One region of the Streptomyces sp. NPDC090045 genome, then DNA from elsewhere that is predicted to be linked to it. Evidence: riboswitches for the same ligand, from Rfam matches in the RefSeq annotation. Region 1 holds a riboswitch; each other region holds the start of a gene.
The links. Region 1 has a riboswitch for cobalamin ahead of ACIPYQ_RS23625 (CoA-acylating methylmalonate-semialdehyde dehydrogenase). Riboswitches for the same ligand answer to the same signal wherever they lie in the genome.

Region 2: another riboswitch for cobalamin. It lies ahead of ACIPYQ_RS21205 (ribonucleoside-diphosphate reductase subunit alpha); the one in region 1 lies ahead of ACIPYQ_RS23625 (CoA-acylating methylmalonate-semialdehyde dehydrogenase).
Region 3: another riboswitch for cobalamin. It lies ahead of ACIPYQ_RS10000 (prenyltransferase/squalene oxidase repeat-containing protein); the one in region 1 lies ahead of ACIPYQ_RS23625 (CoA-acylating methylmalonate-semialdehyde dehydrogenase).
Region 4: another riboswitch for cobalamin. It lies ahead of ACIPYQ_RS29335 (ABC transporter substrate-binding protein); the one in region 1 lies ahead of ACIPYQ_RS23625 (CoA-acylating methylmalonate-semialdehyde dehydrogenase).

What each region holds. Positions count from the first base shown of each region.
Region 1 covers NZ_JBIVFA010000009.1:77,064-82,245, reverse strand. The annotation lists gene ACIPYQ_RS23635 (short-chain fatty acyl-CoA regulator family protein) at 1-776, shown strand, start outside; gene ACIPYQ_RS23630 (cobalamin-binding protein) at 820-1,734, opposite strand; cobalamin riboswitch at 1,798-1,976, shown strand; gene ACIPYQ_RS23625 (CoA-acylating methylmalonate-semialdehyde dehydrogenase) at 2,189-3,688, shown strand; gene ACIPYQ_RS23620 (acyl-CoA dehydrogenase family protein) at 3,685-4,839, shown strand; gene ACIPYQ_RS23615 (enoyl-CoA hydratase/isomerase family protein) at 4,836-5,182, shown strand, end outside.
Region 2 covers NZ_JBIVFA010000007.1:343,287-348,468, forward strand. The annotation lists gene ACIPYQ_RS21190 (carbon starvation CstA family protein) at 1-2,047, shown strand, start outside; gene ACIPYQ_RS21195 (YbdD/YjiX family protein) at 2,044-2,241, shown strand; gene ACIPYQ_RS21200 (GNAT family N-acetyltransferase) at 2,375-2,872, shown strand; cobalamin riboswitch at 2,914-3,046, shown strand; gene ACIPYQ_RS21205 (ribonucleoside-diphosphate reductase subunit alpha) at 3,191-5,182, shown strand, end outside.
Region 3 covers NZ_JBIVFA010000003.1:226,909-232,090, forward strand. The annotation lists gene ACIPYQ_RS10000 (prenyltransferase/squalene oxidase repeat-containing protein) at 1-2,430, opposite strand, end outside; cobalamin riboswitch at 2,541-2,678, opposite strand; cobalamin riboswitch at 2,795-2,871, shown strand; gene ACIPYQ_RS10005 (hypothetical protein) at 3,003-4,415, shown strand; partial or broken gene ACIPYQ_RS10010 (short-chain fatty acyl-CoA regulator family protein) at 4,617-4,856, shown strand; gene ACIPYQ_RS10015 (nucleotide disphospho-sugar-binding domain-containing protein) at 4,911-5,182, opposite strand, start outside.
Region 4 covers NZ_JBIVFA010000013.1:24,421-29,602, forward strand. The annotation lists gene ACIPYQ_RS29315 (helix-turn-helix transcriptional regulator) at 1-692, shown strand, start outside; gene ACIPYQ_RS29320 (hypothetical protein) at 867-1,118, opposite strand; gene ACIPYQ_RS29325 (DUF6262 family protein) at 1,194-1,400, opposite strand; gene ACIPYQ_RS29330 (hypothetical protein) at 1,549-1,971, shown strand; cobalamin riboswitch at 1,969-2,195, shown strand; gene ACIPYQ_RS29335 (ABC transporter substrate-binding protein) at 2,586-3,575, shown strand; gene ACIPYQ_RS29340 (FecCD family ABC transporter permease) at 3,677-4,693, shown strand; gene ACIPYQ_RS29345 (ABC transporter ATP-binding protein) at 4,663-5,182, shown strand, end outside.

The DNA.
Region 1 (5,182 bases):
TCTCCAGCCGGCTCCGGCCGGGCCAGCAGGCCTTCCGGCTCGCCACCCAACTGGCCCTGCTGGAGTACGGCGAGGAGCTGGACGCCCTGGCGGCGGAGGACTTCCCGCCCGGTTCCGCGACCCACGGCCTGGCCCGGATCGGCATCGCGAACTACTTCGCCGCGGCGCTGATCCTCCCGTACCGCGCCTTCCACACGGCCGCGGAGGAGTTCCGCTACGACATCGAGCGGCTCACCGACCACTTCGGCCTCGGCTACGAAACCGTCTGCCACCGCCTCAGCACCCTGCAAAGGCCCAGGCTGCGTGGGGTCCCCTTCTCCTTCGTACGCGTGGACCGGGCTGGGAACATGTCCAAGCGACAGTCCGCCACCGGATTCCACTTCTCCCGGGCGGGCGGCACCTGCCCGCTGTGGAACGTCTACGAGGCCTTCGCCGCGCCCGGCCGCATCCACGTCCAGGTCGCGGCCATGCCCGACGGGCAGCGCCACCTGTGGACCGCCCGCGCCGTCACCCGCCACCGGGGCGGCTGGGGCGAGCCCGGCAAGACCTTCGCCATCGGCCTCGGCTGCGAGATCCGGCACGCGTCCCGCCTCGTCTACTCCGACGGGCTCGACCTGGACAACACGGCGGCGGCCACGCCCATCGGCATGGGCTGCCGCCTCTGCGAGCGCCTCGACTGCCCCCAGCGGGCGGTCCCGCCGCTCGGCCGCACCCTCGCCGTCGACGAGAACAGCAGCACCTTCATCCCGTACCCGGTCACCGCGGAACGCGGCTGAACGGCGCGGCGGGGCACAGCGCGGCGCAGCCCGGCGTGGCGGCTCAGTCCAGCCGCCGGGCCTCCGCCGCGGTCACGGGCTCACCGGCCCGTACGGAGTGCAGCACGTGGGCGAGCACCTCCGCGCCGCGCACCACGCGCGGCCCGGGCCGGTTGAAGTACGCCGGCCCGTCGAGGACCCAGACGGCGCCGGAGCGTACGGCGGGCAGCTCGTCCCAGCCGGGCAGGGAGGTGAGCAGCTCCCGCTCCCGCAGGGTGCGTTCGGGCGGGAAGCCGCAGGGCAGGACGAGGAGCACGTCGGGGCGTGCGGCGACGACCTCGTCCCAGGTCATCGCCTTGGTGTGCTCCCCCGGCGAGGCGAGCAGCGGCTCGCCTCCGGCGCAGTCGATCTGTTCGGGGACCCAGTGCCCGGCCGGCCACAGCGGGTCGAGCCATTCGACGGCCACCACCCGGGGCCGGGCGCGTCCCGCGGTCAGCCGCCGCACCCCCGCGAGCCGTGCGCGCAGTTCCCCGCGCCGCCGCTCGGCCCGCTCCCGTACGCCGAGCAACTCCCCCACGGTGACCAGGCAGTCCAGTACGTCGTCCAGGGTGCGGGGCTCCAGGCTGAGCACCCGCGGACCGGCGTCGAGCACCCGGACCGCCTGCGACACCCCGCGGTAGGACACGGCGCAGACGTCACACAGGTCCTGGGTCAGCACCACGTCGGGGGCGAGGGCCGCCAGGGCCGCGGTGTCGAGGGTGTAGAGGGAGGATCCGGAGTGCGCCGCGCCGCCCACGGCGTCGGAGATCTCCCGGCTGCTGAGCGTCTCGGCGGAGAATTCGGCCGCGGTGACGACCGGGACACCGGCGACCGCCTCCGCCGGCCAGTCGCATTCGTGGGTGCGTCCCACCAGGTCACCGGCCAGACCGAGCTCGGCGACGATGTCGGTGGCGGCCGGCAGCAGGGAGACGATGCGCATGCCCCGACTGTAGGCGCACCGCTGTGCACGGGGTGGTGGGGTGGACTTACTAGGACGTCCAACTATATGTTCGTTGAACAAGGTCCGCGGTGCAGGGAAGCCGGTGAGAAACCGGCACGGTCCCGCCACTGTGACCGGGGAGTGTGCTGCCATCCACACGCCACTGACGAGGTCTGTCGGGAAGGCGGGCGGCACGCGGGGATCCGGGAGTCAGGATACCGGCCGCGGAACGTTCCGTGTTGTCCACGAGGATGGAGCAGACACGCATGGCACCGGTCCGTACCCACGACCCTGGTGATCCGGCGGAGCGAGCGGCGACCCCCGCGTTCAGGTAGCTCTCGGCGGCCGACGAGCCGCCGTGTCCCACGGCGTTCCCTGCGGCGCACCCGACCCGGGTGCGGCCGCCGGTCCGCCGTGCCGTCCCCGGATCCACACCTGACGAGAGCAGGCAACCATGGTCCGCGAACTCACCCATTTCATCGGCGGCAAGCACGTCACCGGAGCATCCGGCCTCTTCACCGATGTGTACGACCCCAACACCGGCGCCGTCCAGGCCCGGGTCCCGCTCGCCGGGCGCGCCGACACCGAGGCCGCCATCGCCGACGCCGAGACCGCTCAGCGCGAGTGGGGCGAGTGGAACCCGCAGCGCCGGGCCCGCGTCCTGCTCCGCTTCCTCCAGCTGGTGGAGGGCGAACGCGAGTCGCTGGCACGGCTGTTGTCGGCGGAGCACGGCAAGACCATCGCCGACGCCCACGGCGATCTCCAACGCGGCCTGGAAGTGGTGGAGTTCGCCGCCGGCATCCCGCACCTACTGAAGGGCGAGTTCACCGACAACGCCGGCGGCGGGATCGACGTGCACTCGCTGCGCAGCCCGCTCGGCGTCGTCGCGGGCATCACCCCCTTCAACTTCCCCGCCATGATCCCGCTGTGGAAGGCGGCGCCCGCGCTGGCGTGCGGAAACGCCTTCGTCCTCAAGCCCTCCGAGCGCGATCCCTCGGTGCCGTTGCGGCTCGCCGAACTCTTCCTGGAGGCCGGTCTGCCGCCGGGCGTCCTCAATGTCGTCAACGGCGGCAAGGAGGCGGTCGACACCCTGCTGGAGGACCCGCGGGTCCAGGCCCTCGGCTTCGTGGGCTCCACCCCGATCGCGGCGCACATCTACGCCACGGCCGCCGCCCACGGCAAGCGCGCCCAGTGCTTCGGCGGCGCCAAGAACCACATGATCGTGATGCCGGACGCCGACCTCGACCAGGCCGTCGACGCCCTGATCGGCGCCGGCTACGGGTCCGCCGGCGAGCGCTGCATGGCCATCGCCGTGGCGGTGCCCGTCGGCGAGGAGACCGCCGACGCGCTGGTCGCGCGGCTGACGGAACGGATCGCCGCCCTGCGCATCGGCCGGTCCGACGACCCGGACGCCGACTTCGGCCCGCTGGTGAGCCGGGACGCCCAGGACCGGGTGCGCCGCTACGTGGACATCGGGGTCAACGAGGGCGCCGAACTCGTCGTCGACGGGAGGGGGTTCACCCTGCCCGGGCACGAGAACGGCTTCTTCGCCGGCGCCTCCCTCTTCGACCGGGTCACCCCGCAGATGCGGATCTACCGCGAGGAGATCTTCGGCCCGGTGCTGTGCGTCGCCCGCGCCGCCGACTACGAGGAGGCCCTGCGGCTGCCCACCGAGCACCCCTACGGCAACGGCGTCGCCATCTTCACCCGGGACGGGGACACCGCCCGGGACTTCACCCGCCGCGTCGGCGCCGGCATGGTCGGGGTCAACGTACCCATCCCGGTCCCGGTGGCGTACCACACCTTCGGCGGCTGGAAGCGGTCCGGCTTCGGCGACCTGAACCAGCACGGCCCCGACGCGATCCGCTTCTACACCCGCACCAAGACCGTCACCTCGCGCTGGCCCTCCGGGGCGAAGGAGGGCGCGAGCTTCACCATCCCGACGATGGGATGAGCCCGGTGACCACCACCCTCACCCCCGACCAGCTCGCCCTGGCCGAGGTCACCCTCGACTTCGCACAGGAGCAGCTCTCCCCGTACGCCGTCGCCTGGGACCAGGACAAGCACTTCCCGCTGGACGTGATCCGCAAGGCGGCGGACCTCGGGCTCGGCGGCGTCTACGTCCGCGAGGAGCACGGCGGTTCGGGCCTGTCCCGCAGCGACGGGGTCCTCGTCTTCGAGACCCTCGCCACCGGGTGCCCCTCCATCGCCGGGTACCTGTCCATCCACAACATGGTCGCCTGGATGATCGACCGCTACGGTGACGCCGGCCAGCGGGCGCGCTGGCTGCCGGACCTGTGCGCCGCCCGTTCGCTGGGCAGTTACTGCCTGACCGAGCCCGGCGCCGGTTCCGACGCCGCCGCCCTGCGCACCCGGGCCGCGCGGACGGGCGAGGGCTACGTCCTGAACGGGGTCAAGCAGTTCATCTCCGGCGCCGGCGCCTCCGAGGTGTACATCGTCATGGCCCGCACCGGCGGCGCGGGGGCCGGCGGGATCTCCGCCTTCGTCGTCGAACGCGGCGATCCGGGGGTCTCCTTCGGCCCCGACGAACGCAAGATGGGCTGGAACGCCCAGCCCACCCGCCAGGTGGTCCTCGACGGCGTCCGCATCCCCGCCGACCGGCGGCTCGGGGCCGAGGGCGACGGCTTCCGCATCGCCATGAACGGCCTCAACGGCGGCCGCCTCGGCATCGCCGCCTGCTCGCTGGGCGGTGCGCAGAGCGCGCTGGACCGCAGCCTGGCGCACCTGGCCGACCGCGAGGCCTTCGGGGCGCGGCTGCTGGACGCGCAGGGCCTGCAGTTCCGGCTCGCGGACATGGCCACCGAGCTGGCGGCGGCCCGCGCGCTGGTCCGGCAGGCCGCCGACGCGCTCGACCGGGGCGACCGGCTGGCCCCGCAGCTGTGCGCGATGGCCAAGCGGTTCGCCACCGACACCGGCTACACGGTGGCCGACCGCGCCCTGCAACTCCACGGCGGTTACGGCTATTTGAGCGAGTACGGCATCGAGAAGATCGTCCGCGACCTGCGGGTGCACCAGATCCTGGAAGGAACGAACGAGGTCATGCGCATCATCGTCGCCCGCGGGCTCACGGAGGCCGTGCGATGAGCACCGAAGCCGCAGCCTCCGAGGCCGCCGACGGCTCCGACCAGGTCCTCGTGCACACCGCCGGACGCGTCGGCCGCCTCACCCTGAACCGTCCCCGGGCCCTCAACGCGCTCACCCGCGCCATGGTGCTCCGCGTCGAGGAGGCGCTGGCCGCCTGGGAGTCCGATCCCGCCGTCGAGGCCGTGGTCATCGGCGGCGCCGGCGAGCGCGGGCTGTGCGCCGGGGGCGACATCCGCTCCATCTACGAGGACGCCCGCTCCGGTGGCACCGCCTCGGCGGACTTCTGGCGGGACGAGTACCGCCTCAACGCCCGCATCGCCCGCTACCCCAAGCCGTACGTCGC
Region 2 (5,182 bases), on a different contig from region 1:
GCTGGCCGCCGCACTGGGCTCGTACGCCATCGCCTACCGCTTCTACGCGCGCTTCATCGCGGACCGCGTGCTGAAGGTCGACGCCACCCGGGCCACCCCCGCCGAACGCCTCGACAACGGTGTCGACTTCCACCCCACCGACCGCCGGGTCCTCTTCGGCCACCACTTCGCCGCCGTCGCCGGCGCCGGCCCGCTCGTCGGACCCGTGCTCGCCGCGCAGATGGGCTACCTGCCGGGCACGATCTGGATCGTCGCGGGCGTCATCTTCGCCGGGGCCGTCCAGGACATGGTCACCCTCTTCTTCTCCACCCGCCGCGACGGGCGTTCGCTCGGCCAGATGGCCCGGGACGAGATCGGCCCCGTCGGCGGGGCCGCCGCCCTGGTCGCCGTGTTCGCCATCATGATCATCCTGCTGGCGGTGCTGGCCCTGGTCATCGTCAACGCCCTGGCGCACTCGCCCTGGGGCGTCTTCTCCATCGGCATGACCATCCCGATCGCCGTCTTCATGGGCTTCTACCTGCGCGTGCTGCGGCCGGGCCGGGTCACCGAGGTCTCCGTCATCGGCGTCGCGCTGCTCCTGCTCGCCATCGTCGCGGGCGGCTGGGTCGCCGAGTCCTCCTTCGCCGGCACCTTCACCCTGGAGAAGGAGACGCTGGTCATCTGGATGGTCGTGTACGGCTTCCTGGCGTCGGTCCTGCCGGTGTGGATGCTGCTCGCGCCCCGCGACTACCTCTCCACCTTCATGAAGGTCGGCACCATCGCGCTCCTCGCGCTCGGCGTGGTCATCGCGATGCCGACCCTGAAGATGCCCTCGGTCACCGACTTCGCGGCGAGCGGCGACGGACCGGTCTTCGCCGGGTCGATGTTCCCCTTCGTCTTCATCACCATCGCCTGCGGCGCGCTCTCCGGCTTCCACGCCCTGGTCTCCTCGGGAACCACCCCGAAGATGATCCAGAAGGAGACCCAGGTCCGCATGATCGGCTACGGCGCGATGCTGACCGAGTCCTTCGTGGCCGTCATGGCGATCATCGCGGCCTGCATCATCGAGCCCGGCCTCTTCTTCGCCGTCAACTCCCCCGGCGGCGTCATCGGCACCACCGTCGAGTCCGCCTCCCAGGCGGTGACGAACTTCGGCTTCGCCATCTCGCCCGAGGCGCTCACCCAGGCGGCCAAGGACGTCGAGGAAGCCAGCCTGCTCTCCCGTACGGGCGGCGCGCCGACCTTCGCACTCGGAATGTCGGAGATCTTCTCCGCCGTGATCGGCGGCGCGGGCATGAAGGCGTTCTGGTACCACTTCGCGATCATGTTCGAGGCGCTGTTCATCCTGACGACGCTCGACGCGGGTACCCGCGTGGGCCGGTTCATGCTCCAGGACACCCTCGGCAACGTGCACAAGTCCTTCAAGGACGTCAGCTGGAAGCCCGGCGTGTGGTTCGCGAGCGCGATCGTCGTCGGCGGCTGGGGCTACTTCCTGTGGGTCGGCATCAAGGACCCGCTCGGCGGCATCAACCAGCTCTTCCCGCTCTTCGGCATCGCGAACCAGCTGCTCGCCGCGGTCGCGCTGGCCGTCTGCACCACGCTGCTGGTCAAGTCCGGGCGGCTCAAGTGGGCCTGGGTGACGGGTGTCCCGCTGGTCTGGGACGCCACGGTGACCCTCACCGCGAGCTACCAGAAGATCTTCTCCGAGGACGTGAAGGTCGGCTTCTTCGCCCAGCGCGACAAGTACCAGGCCGGGATCGACGCCGACAAGGTCCTGGCGCCGGCGAAGAACATGGACGACATGCACACCGTGGTCACCAACGCCACGGTCGACGGCGTGCTGTGCGCCTTCTTCGCCGTCCTGATCATCGTGGTCCTCGCGGACGCCGCCCGGACCTGCCTGAAGGCCGTCCGCGACCCGGGGTCGGCGACCCTCTCCGAGGTCCCGTGGACCGAGTCGAAGATCGTCGCCCCGGCCGGACTGATCGCGACGGCCGAGGAGCGGGCGGAGCTCGCCGCGGCGGACCGCGATTCCGGCGGCGGGCAGGTCAAGGAGCCGGTGGCGTGAGCACCGTACGGAGCGTGCTGGCCAGGGCCCGGTTCTACGTACGGGAGTTCTCGGGGGAGGCCGCGTACGACCGGTACGTGGCCCACGCCCGCTCCCACGACCCGGACGCGGAGGTCCTCACCCGCCGCGCCTTCGAACGCGCCCGTACGGACGCCCGCGAGGCGGACCCCCGCGAGGGCTTCCGCTGCTGCTGACGGGAACGAAGGGCCCCGCCGTGCAAAACGGCGGGGCCCTTCGTCGTTCCTCAGCGCGGACCGAGACCTCGGACCTGGCGCGGTCGATCAGCGATGGCGCCGGGCACCGGCACCGTCCTGCACACTCGACCGCATGGACATGGTCATCAGAACGGCGCTGCCCGCCGAGTTCGCGGAGCTGGGTGAGATCACCGCCCGGGCCTACCTCGCCGACGGGCACCTGGACTTCAACGAGGACGACGCGTACCTGAACGTGCTGCGCGACGTCGCCGGCCGGGCCGCCCTGGCCGAGGTGCTCGTCGCCGAGCGGGACGGGCGGGTGCTGGGCGGGGTGACCTTCGCCGCGCCCGGCAGTCCGCTCGCCGACATCGCCGCCCCGGACGAGGCGGAGTTCCGGATGCTCGCCGTCGCCCACGAGGGGCGCGGACAGGGCGCCGGCGAGGCGTTGGTGCGGGCGTGCATCGAGCGGGCGCGGGCCATCGAGGGGGTCACGGGCCTCGTGCTCTCGACCCAGCACAGCATGGCCGGCGCCCACCGGATCTACGCGCGACTGGGCTTCGTACGCGTTCCCGAGCGGGACTGGGCGCCCATCCCGGGGCTGACACTCCTCGCGTATCGACTCAAGCTGTAGCCACGCCGACACTACATGTGGGGGTTGCCGCATACGGCCGCCCCCACATGTATGCTCAAGGCTGCTGTCGCCGCAGGGGAATCCGGTGTGAATCCGGAACTGTCCCGCAACGGTATGAAGTGTCCGGCTACCGGACACCAAGTCCGATGACCTGCCGACAGCGCGCCCGGCTCGACCGATCCGGGTGCCGACACGTCCGGGCCTCGCGGTTGGGCCGGTGGACGCCATGCGGTGTGAACGCGTTCCCGCCACGCCCGCATGCGCCCGCTCGCGCCCCGCTCCGCCGATGACCGGGCCGAGCGAGGGAGAGCTCCCGCCGTGACCATCGCGCCTTCCGCACCGCGCGCCGAGTCCGTTTCTGGCGACAACACCGAGGGCCCGGGGGCCACGCTGCTGCGTACCCTCACCGAACTGACGGCGGACCTCCCCGACACCGACCCCGGGCGCGTCGCCGCCGCCGCGCTCCGCGGCCGCAGCTCCGCCGCCGACGAGGCCGAACTCCGCGGGCTGGCCACCGAGGCCGCCGCCGGTCTGATCTCCGAGGACCCCGCGTACTCGAAGCTCGCCGCCCGGCTGCTGACGCTGGCCGTGCGCGACGAGGCCGCGAGCCAGGGCTCCACCTCCTTCTCGGCCTCCGTCGAGGTCGGCCACCGCGAGGGCCTCATCGCCGACCGCACGGCCGAGTTCGTCCGTACGCACGCGAGCCGGCTCGACTCGCTCGTCGAGCTGACCCTCGCCGAGGGCGCCGACGACCGCTTCGGCTTCTTCGGCCTGCGCACCCTGCACAGCCGCTACCTGCTGCGCCACCCGATCACCCGTCAGGTCATCGAGACCCCGCAGTACTTCATGCTGCGCGTGGCCTGTGGCCTCGCCGCGGACGAGAGCGTCCAGGCCCTCGAGGAAGTGGCCTCGCTGTACCGGCTGATGAGCCGCCTCGACTACCTGCCCTCCTCCCCCACCCTCTTCAACTCCGGCACCCGGCACCCGCAGATGTCCTCCTGCTACCTGCTGGACTCCCCGCTGGACGAGCTCGACTCGATCTACGACCGCTACCACCAGGTGGCGCGCCTGTCGAAGCACGCGGGCGGCATCGGCCTGTCGTACTCCCGCATCCGCGCCCGGGGTTCCCTGATCCGCGGCACCAACGGCCACTCCAACGGCATCGTGCCGTTCCTGAAGACCCTCGACGCCTCCGTCGCCGCCGTGAACCAGGGCGGCCGCCGCAAGGGCGCCGCCGCCGTCTACCTGGAGACCTGGCACGCGGACATCGAGGAGTTCCTGGAGCTCCGCGACAACACCGGTGAGGACCAGCGCCGTACGCACAACCTGAACCTCGCCCACTGGGTCCCGGACGAGTTCATGCGCCGCGTGAACGCGGACGCCGAGTGGTCGCTGTTCTCCCCGGCCGACGTGCCCGAGCTCGTCGACCTGTGGGGCGACGAGTTCGACGCCGCCTACCGCAAGGCCGAGGCGGACGGCCTGGCCCGCAAGACCATGCCCGCCCGCGACCTGTACGGCCGGATGATGCGCACCCTCGCGCAGACCGGTCAGGGCTGGATGACCTTCAAGGACGCCTCCAACCGCACGGCGAACCAGACCGCCGAGCCGGGCACGGTCGTGCACTCCTCGAACCTGTGCACCGAGATCATCGAGGTCACCAACGACGGCGAGACGGCCGTCTGCAACCTCGGCTCGGTCAACCTCGGCGCCTTCGTCGTCGACGGCGAGATCGACTGGGAGCGGATGGACGAGACCGTCCGCACCGCCGTGACCTTCCTCGACCGCGTGGTGGACATCAACTTCTACCCGACCGAGCAGGCCGGCCGCTCCAACGCCCGCTGGCGCCCGGTGGGCCTGGGCGCGATGGGCCTCCAGGACGTCTTCTTCAAGCTGAAGCTGCCCTTCGACTCCCCCGAGGCGAAGGCCCTCTCCACCAAGCTCTCCGAGCGCATCATGCTCGCGGCGTACGAGGCCTCGTGCGACCTGGCCGAGCGCAGCGGCCCGCTGCCGGCCTGGGAGCAGACCCGCACCGCGCGCGGCGTCCTGCACCCGGACCACTACGACGTGGAGCTGAACTGGCCGGAGCGCTGGGACGCGCTGCGCGCCCGGGTCGCGAAGTCCGGCATGCGCAACTCCCTGCTCCTCGCCATCGCCCCGACGGCCACCATCGCCTCGATCGCCGGCGTGTACGAGTGCATCGAGCCGCAGGTCTCCAACCTCTTCAAGCGCGAGACGCTCAGCGGTGAGTTCCTCCAGGTGAACGGCTACCTGGTGGAGGAGCTGAAGGCGCTCGGCGTGTGGGACGCCCAG
Region 3 (5,182 bases), on a different contig from region 1:
GAGGTCGGAACCGGGCTGGCCGCCCTTGGCGACGTTGAAGCCGCCGTCGCCGTTCTGCTGGCTCGCCAGGAACTTACGGGCCTTGGCGATCTGGGCGCCGTACTTGGGCGCGTCCAGCGAGAGCCCCTGGACGGCGAGGGCGGCGGAGTTGACGGAGTTCCCGGAGGCGCCCTGGAATCCGCCGTCCTCCTTCTGCTGCGCCGCGAGCCAGGCCAGCGCCTTGTCCACGGAAGCCTGCGAGGCGGCGTCGGGCAGCAGGTCGATGGTCATGGCCGCCATGGCGGTGGAGTCGACCTCGGTCGTGCTGGGCTCGCCGATCAGGCTGACCCAGCCGCCGGAGGGGTCCTGGAGGCTCTTGAGGTACGCGATCGGCTCGGCTGCGGCGGCCGTCTCGCCGGCGCGGACCTGCGCCATGACGCCGAGCGACTGCTTGAAGACGGAGGTGGCGTAGGCGTAGTTGCCCTTGGCCGCGCACTCCTGGCGGGTCGAGGTCTTGGCCTGACAGGTGATCTTGGCGAGTGCGGCGATCAGGTCCTGTCCCCCGAAGTTGCGGGGGTCGCGGCCCACGGCCTCGGCGAGCACGGCGGTCTTGCCGATGGAGCCGCCGCTCGCGTACTTCGTGCCGATGAGGGTCCAGTCGTGGATGCCGCGCTTCTGGCCGTCCTTGCCGCCCTTGTCCATGAAGTCGACGATGTTGCGCAGGGCGGTGTTGTTCCCGCCGGTGGCGGCGAGGGCGTACGCGCCGTCGATGGTCAGGCCGTAGTCGGCGAAGCCCGAGCCGGGCTGGCTCTCGTAGAAACGGCCCTGGACCAGCCGGGACGGGGCGGTCAGGTACGCGATGCCCTTCTTCGTGTCGGGCCCCTCACCGGCCGGCGGCGTGGTCGGGGTCGGGGGTTCGGCCGGCTTGGCGGTCAGGGTGACGAGATCGCTGCCGGCGCCCGCGATCGCGGCGGTCGCGGTGGGGTACAGCCTTGGTTCGGTGTCGTCCTCCGCGAAGCCGAATCCGCCCTTCGGGAGCTGGCGCTTGGAGAGCCAGGAGACGCCGGCGTCGGCGAACGCCTCGTCGCCGAGGGCACGCAGTGCCTGCGCGGCCCAGGCGGTGGCAGCCGGGTTGCCGGTGGTCTCGTAGGAGACGGCGGGCCACGCACCGGCCGCCAGCTGGGACCTCTTCAGGTAGCCGCGCGCCTTCTGGAGCACCGGTTCGTGTCCGCCGGCCCGTTCCAGGGCCAGGGCGATCAGGCCGGTGGCGCCGGCCTCGCTCTCGCACCCACCCTCGGTTCCGGGCCGGATGAGGACGCTGGTGAATCCGCCGTCCTCGCACTGGAGGACGGTCAGCCGGGCCACGGAGCCGGCCGGGGGCGTCACACCGGCATTGACCAGGGCGATGACGGCCATGGCCTGGGCGTCGGCCTGTCCCGTCGTACGGAAGTCGCCCTTGGTGAGGCAGCCTTCGATCGTCTCGCCGTCGCCGATGTCGCGCGGGCAGGCGTACTTGACGAGGTCGCCGAGCAGGTCGTGCCCACCGAACGCGCGCGGGTCCTTGCCGGTGGCCTCGGCGACCAGCGCGAGCCGGGCCGCGGCGGTGGCGTCCGGGATGCCGTCCTTGCCGGCCGGGTAGGCGTAGGCGTCGGTCTGTGCGGGCGTGGCGAGGAAGTCGGCGATCTTCTTCGCCACCGGGCTCTTGCGGTCGGCCGCCGTGAGGGCGAACACGGCCTCCGTGCTGAGGAAATGGTTCGGGGTGGTGGAGCCTTCGTCGACGACGCGGTCCCCCTCCGCCAGTATCCCGGTGACCCAGCGGGTGGCCGCGGGTACGTCGACCGAACCGGCGGGCACCTTGGGCGGGGCCGTCGGCACGGTCGGGTCGGGGGTGGTGAACCCCCGGACGTCGTCGGGGGTGAAGGACGGCTTGCCCTTGGTGCCGGCGATGTCGGTACCGCCGTAGACCCAGGCCTCCACATCGCCGGCCTTCGGCGTCCGGGCCATGGCACCCAGCTCGCTGTAGGACCACTTCCGCTGCCCGGGCGAAGCGGTCCAGTACGACCAGTAGGCCGTGGCCTGCGGCGTGAGGACGCAGTTCTCCTTGTCCGGCGTGGGGTACTGCGTACCGGTGCCCTTGCCTATGCGGCAGATGAAGGCCGGGCCGTCGTGGACGGTGCCCTCCGTCGTGAAGCCGCCGGTCTGCAGCAGCTCGTAGCCGGTCGTCGGCGTGGTGTCGCAGCCGCGTTCGACCTTGCCGCCGAAGGGACCGAAGTCGACCACGACGATGGCACCCTTGGTGGCCGTGCACTGCTCGATCGGGTCGGCATGGGCGGACGGGGGAACCGTGAGGAAGGCCGCTCCCGCACCGAGCGTCAGGAAGGCCGCGGTCACGAGGGAAAGCGAGCGCCGCCTCGTCCCCGACTGCCGTTTCGCCTGTTGTTCGGTCCCCACCGCGGCCCCTCGTCTCTGCCGGGCGGCTGCGTACGTGGCGATGCACCCCCGCACGGCCCTGTGGCCATGGAGAGGCTGCGACGACCACACCGCAATCCGCGACGGCGCTCTTCGTACTGTGACCCAGCCCCAGGCATTCCGGCTCACCCGGACGAACCGGGCCTACGGTTGCGGGTCAGCGCCGGAATTCGACCGGCTTCCCCTGGTACTGAGCAGTTATCAGCCGGAGTGCAACACGGATCCCGACGACGCGTCAAGGTGGCATGGGTCTCAGCGGACCGACCCGGACGGATGCGGTCGGCATCACGCACCGGGTGGCTGGCGGTCCCTTGATCACTCGGGTAGCGTCCAGGGCTGCCACATGGGGGAATCCGGTGCGATGCCGGAGCTGACGCGCAGCGGTGTGGGGGCGGCGGGGGCCGTTTCCGAGCCCGAATGCCCAAACGGCGATGCAGCACAGCAGCCGTACCACGCGTTCCGGACGGCGGCCCCCGGCATGCCCGGCCGTGCGTCCGTACGGCGATCGCGTGGTGCCCGGGACGGCCGGCGTCCGCCGATTCCAGGAGCAGGCCATGTCCCGTCCCCGTACGTCCCGCCGCCTCGCGCTCGCGGTGCCCGCCGCGCTCGGCGCCTTCGCCCTCACCGCGCTGCCCGCCTTCGCGACCTCGTCGCCGGCGCAGATCGCCACGTCCAAGACGAACGGCGTCGCCTACCTCAAGTCGCTGCAGGCGGCCGACGGTTCGTACGCCGGCGCCGGCCTGTCCAACGAGTGGGCGTTCAGCACCTTCGCCGCCGCCGGCACCGCGGTCGTCGACGTCGCCCCGGGCGGGGACACGACGAAGAACGCCCGCACCGTCTACCGGAACCTGCTGTCCACGGCGGGCTGGCCCTCGGCCTCCCCGGTGGTCACCGACTTCGAGCGCGGCACCCTCAACGCGTACGCCGCCGGCATCGACCCGGCCCGCGTGTCGGCCTCGCGCAACCTCATCGCGCACGTCTACTCCTACTGGCAGACCGCCGAGGCGGGCTACTTCGGCCCCTCCGGAAACTTCAACGGCACCGTCTTCGCGGCCCTTTCGCTGGGCGGCGCCAAGACCCAGGCCGGCGGCGCCCGCGTTCCGCAGGCGCTCACGGACGCGATGGTCACCCGCATCCGCGCCAACCAGCACGTCGACGGCGGCTGGACCTACAACAAGGCCGAGGGCAACCCCACCGTCCTCAACTCCGCGAGCGACGTCGACATGACCGGCGCCGCGATGGCCGCCCTGTGCGTCTCCGGCGTCCCCAACACCGACGCCGACGTCGTCCAGGCCAAGAACTTCCTCAAGAGCAAGCTCGTCGCCAACACCGGGGCCTTCAACTCCCTGTACGGGGTCAACACCAGCTCCAACGGCTGGGGCGTCGCCGGCCTCAACGCCTGTGGCATCAACCCGCAGACGGGCGACTTCCTCACCGCCAACGGCAAGACCCCGATCGACTTCCTGATCGCCAACCAGTACAACCCGGCGGGCGGTTTCAAGTACAAGCCGGCCGACACCGCCCCGACCGCGTACGCCTCCATCGACGCGCTGCGCGCCGTGGCCGGCGGCGGCTTCACCACGGCCCCGCCCGTCCCGGTCACCCCCGGCGCCCCGCAGTGGGTCGCCCAGTCCACCTTCACCGCCGGCACCGCCACCAGGCTGGCCCTGACCGTCGACGACGGCGCGGGCAGCCTCAAGGTCTGCTCGGTGGCCTTCACGCCGACCGGTACGACCACCACCCTCGGCGACGTCCTGAACGCGGCCACCAGCGGTGCCACCCCGGCGGGCTGCGTCACGAGCGTCACCCCGTCGTCCGGCACCGGCACCCTCACGAACGTCAACGGCAAGGCCAACAGCGGTGGCAACACCTGGAAGGTCAGCGTCGACGGCTCCGCCTTCGCCGGCGCCCTCCGCGAGAAGGTGATCAACGTGGGCGACACGATCGCCCTGCGCTGGGGCGCCTGATCCCCTCCGGGGGCGGGGACCCGCGTACGGGCCCCGGCCCCCGGAGGTCCGCGTACGGGCCCCCGCACCCGGAGGTCCGCGTACGGGCCCCCGCACCCGGAGGTCCGCGTACGGGCCCCCGCGCCCGGTGTCAGAACGCCCGGGACAGCGGCCGCTGCGGCGGACCGGTGTAGACGCCGAGCGGGCGGATCAGCGCGTTGTGCGCACCGGGCCGAATTCGCCGTCGCCCTGGGCTGCGAGCTGCGTCATGCCGGCCGTCTCGTCTACGCCGAGGGGCTCGCCGTGGCGGATCCGGGGGCCGCGACCACGATCGGGCTCGGGTGCCGGATCTGTGAGCGCCGTGACTGCGTCCAACGGGCCCGGCCGCCGGCCGGAGGGCGCCTCGCGGTGGACCCCGACCGGCAGACGTACGTCCCGTACCCGGTGTTCGGGAGCGGGTGACCGACCGTGTCCGGCCTCGCGGTGCGGGGCGGCACCCCGAGGCCGGGGCCGGTGCTATCCGAGCGCCTCGAAGGAGGCGACGAGGTCGGTGGGGGAGGGGAGCGCGGTGATGTCGGCCTGGATGGCGGCGGCGCCCTTGCGGAGGTCCTCGTCGGTGAGGAGGCGGCCGAGCAGGGCGGCGTCCACGCCCTCGCCGCTCGCGCGGACGGCGAAGCCCAGGCCCGTCGCGGCATCCACGTTGATGAAGTGGTCGGCGCCCTGCGGGAGGATCAGCTGGGGAACACCGCGGGCCGCGGCGGTGAGCATGGTGCCGGAGCCGCCGTGGT
Region 4 (5,182 bases), on a different contig from region 1:
TGACCAAGCTCGACCAGGTGCTGCCCACCCGGCTTCGGCACGAGGTGCGCGCGCTCTCCGGCTCGGTGGAGTTCTTCGGTGGAGGCCGCACGCCGGTCGATCCCGAGGTGCTCATGACGCTGGCCAGAGCCTGCCGCGACGAGGTCGAGGCAGGCTTCGACTACCCTCCCCCAGACTTCGTCCGGGAGGTGCCTCCAGGGGGCGAGGTGCGACGTCGGCGGGTCGAGCCCTACCGCCTGGTCGCCTCCGACCGGCGCTGGTACCTCCTCGCCTACGACCTCGATCGCGACGACTGGCGCAGCTTCCGCGTCGACCGGATGACCGACGCGTCCGCACGGACCTGGCGCTTCCGCCCGCGCGCGGCGCCCGACGCGGCAACGTACGTGCAGGAGGGTGTGGCGAGTCGGGTCTACCCGCACCAGGCGCGCTTCCTCGTGCACGCGTCGGCCGACACGGTGCGCGCGCAGATTCCGGCGTCGGCGGCCGTCGTACGACGGCGAGGGAGCAAGCTCTGCGAGGTGCTCAGTGGCGCCGCCAGCCTCGACTTCGTGCTCATGCACGTACTCCTGCTGGGGCACGACTTCGAGGTACTCGACCCTCCGGAGCTCGGGAGGCGCTGTCGCGCGCTGGCGGAGAGACTGCTGTCGGCCGGTACAACGATCTCACCGGTGCCGGACATGAGGGAGTCATGAGCCGCGACCACGCCAGTGCCGACTGAGCGCCTCCGCTGCCTCTATGCCGAGCACTCGACCCGATCCTGGGCTTCGCCATACGCCGGCCCGACCAGGCCGACGACGCCGCAGACATCGTCGCGGAGACCTTCCTGGTGGCCTGGCGACGGATCGGGTCGGAGTCGGGCGGTTCGGTCATGAGTGGTCCAGTTCGAGGAGTTGGGCTTCGAAATCGGCGATGCGCTTGTCGGCGAAGCGGAGGTTGGACCGGGCGCCTTCGAGGCGTTCTTGCAGCGTGCGGTGTTCCTGGGTCAGCTGCTGGACGCGGTGCTTGAGACTGGTGTTCTCGGTGACGAGCTGCTGGACGGATTTACCGGGGACCATCTGTTCGACGTCGCGGATCTGGCCCATCAGCTCGCCGATCCACTGCCGCTGCGTGAAGATCACCTTCTGCGCTCGGGTGAGTTCTTCCTCAGCGTTGAGCGCGCGTTCGCGCCAGGACGCTTCGATCCGCTCGTGCTCCTACTGGACTTCGTGGTCGTGGCTGCTGCGGTGGTCGGCGACGGCATGCTGGACGAGGGACCGCGCGTCGGTGTTCTCGTAGAGGAACGTGGCGGAGACCCTGGCCCGTTCGGCGACGGCCCGGACGGCCAACCGGCCTCGCTCTCGACGGAGTTGGCCGATCGCCTTCTCGACTCGGGTGAGCTTGTCCTGGGGTGGACGGGCCAGCCGCTACTGGCACACGCTCAGAGGTCGACTGCCCTGAGTCACTGCGAGAAAACCGCAGTTCAGAAGGCATGCACTTCCCCTCACAGCGACTGATCTGCGGGCCGGCTACCCCTGCGTCTCCCCCGAACTCCGGCGGGCCCTGGAACACGTGGCCTTCCACGATCTCCACCGGCACCTGGGCGAGGAGGCGGCCGCGGAGATTCCGGACGTGACCCGGAACCTCATCGACGAGGCGTCGGCGTACGTCCTGTTCTCCCTGACCCTGCTCGACGTCTTCGGCGAGGGTGACCTGGCCCGCCGCCGCGACGAGGCGGCGTCACGGGGCCCGGAAGGGGACCTGGACCTCCTGGGCCAGGCCCGTCAGGAGCTGGAGGTGTCGCCGTACAGCGCACGGCAGTTGATCGGCTCCATCCGCACGGCGTGGCGGCTCGCGGACGGCCCGGCCGCCGGTCTCCCGCCGACGGTCCCGCCCGCCCGCAGCCCCGACTGCCCCCGCCACCCGCGACCCGCGACCCGCGAACTGAGGCCGTCCGGAGGCCGGGGCGGCCGGGGGGACCGGCCTCGCGGGTAGGGTGTGAGCGCAGCTGGTTCGCACCCGTCAGCCGGACGGGGTGCGTCGTAAGAGGGAACCCGGTGGGAATCCGGGACTGCCCCGCAGCGGTGAGCGGGAACGACCGCCGTCATACGCACTGGGACCGGATCCGGTCCTGGGAAGCGACGGCCAGTAGGTGCCCGCCGGGAGACCGGCAGGCGTGCCCGCGAGTCCGAAGACCTGCCACTGCCCGCATGACGAAGCGTCGTGCGGGGGCCCGGGCACGCCTCCCCGGGACCTTTCTGCCGCGACTCGCGAAGGAGAGTTGACGTGGCCGACCAGACCGTCACCACCGCTGGGTGCGTTGAGCACGACACCGGCTTGCCCTATCTCGACGTCGACATCGAGGTCCCGGGGCTGATCCCCTCGTAGACGACGGGCCGCCCGGCGGGCCCGTGCAACGCCCTGCCCCCAGGCGCCGTGGTGCACCGTGCGGGGACACCGCCTTGCCGTCCCCGCGAGCCGTGGCGCGATGCACCGCGCTCGGCTCCGTGCGCCCGTTCGCTCCCGGGCCCCTGTGCGCCCTGCGCCCTGCGCCCCCCGACGGGGCGTCAAGAACATCCGAACCATCCGCGGTGAGAGGACCACCACCCATGCCCCGCAACCACCCGAAGGCCGTGCTGTCCGCGCTCGCCGTCGCCCTGCTGATATCCGGCTGCGGAGGCGGCACCACGCCCTCCGCCGCCCCCTCGCCGGGCACGACCGCCGAGGGCTTTCCGGTCACGGTCACCAACTGCGGGGTGACGAGCACCTATCGGCGTCCGCCGCAGCGCGCGGTATCGCTGAACCAGCACGCGACCGAGGTGATGCTGGCGCTCGGTCTGGAGAAGTCGATGGTGGGGACGGGCTATCTCGACGACAAGATCCTCCCCGAGTACCAGGCCGCCTACGACGGCGTGAAGGTGCTCTCGAAGGAGTACCCGTCCTTCGAGGCACTCCTGGAGGCCGAGCCCGACTTCGTCTACGGCGGGTGGTCCTCCACCTTCGACGAGAAGGAGGGACGCAGCCGGGCCGCCTTCACCAAGGCCGGGATCAACACCCGCCTCAACACCGAGGAGTGCCCCACCGGCCCGGTGGACGTGGCCGCCATGGACGAGGAGATCCGCACGGTCGCCAAGATCTTCGGCGTGCCCGAGCGGGCCGAGGAGCGGCTGGGGAAGCTGCACGCCACCCTCGACAAGGTCGAGACCGGGCTCGCCGGCGTCACCCCCGTCAAGCTCTTCGTGTACGACAGCGGCGACAAGACGGCCTTCACCGCGGGCGGCAAGGGCATCGGCAACGAGATGATCCGGCGGGCCGGCGGGGTGAACCTCTTCGCCGACCTGGACAAGGCCTTCGGCGACGTCTCGTTCGAGCAGGTGGCGCAGCGCGCCCCCGAGGCCATCGTCATCTACGACTACGGCGACCAGTCCGTCGAGGACAAGAAGAAGTTCCTGCTCGCCCATCCGGCGCTGAAGGACGTGCCCGCGATCAAGAACCAGCGGTTCGCGGTCCTGCCGCTGTCCTCCACGGTGGTCGGCGTGCGGGTGCCGGCGGCCGTCGAGTCGCTGGCGCGTCAGCTCCACCCGGGCCTCGTCCAGTGACCGGGGCGAAGGCCCCGGCACCTGTGGGGGCCGGCCTGCGCGAGGAGGCCCGGCCAGGCCTCCGCGAGGAAGGCCGGCCCGGCCCCGCGCGGCGCCCCGGGATCCCGTACGCCGTCGTGCTGGCCCTCCTGGGCGCGCTGGTGGCCGGCGCCGCCACCGCCGGCATCGCGGCCGGCTCGATCAGCGTCCCGGCCGACCAGGTGTGGGGCATCCTGCTGCACCGCGTGCACCCGTCCCTCGCCGAGCCGACGTGGACCCCGGTGCGCGAGACGATCGTCATGGACGTCCGCCTGCCCCGGGTGCTGCTGGCCGGGGTGGTCGGCGCGGGTCTGTCGGTGGCCGGCATGGCACTGCAGGCACTGGTCCGCAACCCGCTGGCCGATCCGATGCTGCTGGGCGTGTCCTCGGGCGCGTCGGTCGGCGCGGTGCTCGTCCTCGTCCTGAACCTGACGGTGTTCGGGCTGTTCACCCTGCCGATGGCCGCGTTCTGCGGGGCCCTGGCCGCCCTGGTCGCCGTCTACTTCCTGGCCCGCTCCGGCGGCCGGATGACGACGGTACGGCTGGTCCTGGCGGGTGTGGCCACGGCCGAGGTGCTGTCGGCGCTGGCCAGCTTCCTGATCGTCACCTCGAACGATCCGCACAAGACGCAGTCCGCGCTGCGCTGGATGCTCGGCGGTCTGGCCGGCACCACCTGGACGACGGTGTGGATCCCGGTCGGTGCGGTCCTGCTCGGGACGGCCGTCCTCCTCGGTGTCTGCCGTCCGCTCAACCTCCTGCTGGCCGGCGAGGAGGCCGCTGCGGCCCTCGGTCTGGACGTGCACCGGTTCCGCGGCGCCCTGTTCACGCTGGTGGCCCTGATGATCGGCACGATCGTCGCGGTCAGCGGGCAGATCGGCTTCGTCGGCCTGATCATGCCGCACGTGGTGCGGCTGCTCGTGGGCGCCGACCACCGCCGCGCGCTGCCCGCCGCGGCGCTCCTGGGTGCGGCGTTCCTCATCTCCGCCGATCTGGCCGCGCGCACCCTCATGAGCCCGGAAGAGATACCGGTGGGCATCCTCACCGCCCTCGTCGGCGGCCCCTTCTTCCTCTGGCTGATGCGACGGAAGGCCGCCCGGTGACCCACCGACCGACCGGAGAGCCCGGATCCCTGCGCGCCGAGGACGTCAGCGTCGTGGTGAACGGCAAGGCGCTGGTCCACGAGGCGTCCCTGCACGTGGCACCCGGCGAGATCGTGGGCCTCGTCGGCCCCAACGGCGCCGGCAAGTCCACCCTGCTGCGCACCTTCTACCGGGCGGTGCGGCCCACCTCGGGCCGGGTCCTCCTCGACGGCGAGGACGTCTGGCGGATGCCGGGCAAACGCCTCGCCCAGCAGCTCGCGGCCGTACTGCAGGAGACGTCCGGGGACTTCGAACTGACCGTGTACGACGTGGTGGCGATGGGCCGCACCCCGCACAAGCGGGCCTTCGCCGGCGATGACGCGGACGACCGCGACATCATCACCCGGTCCCTGGCGGAGCTGCGCGTCGACTCCCTCGCGCACGCGCCGTTCGACCGGCTGTCGGGCGGGGAGAAGCAGCGGGTCCTGATCGCCCGCGCGCTCGCCCAGC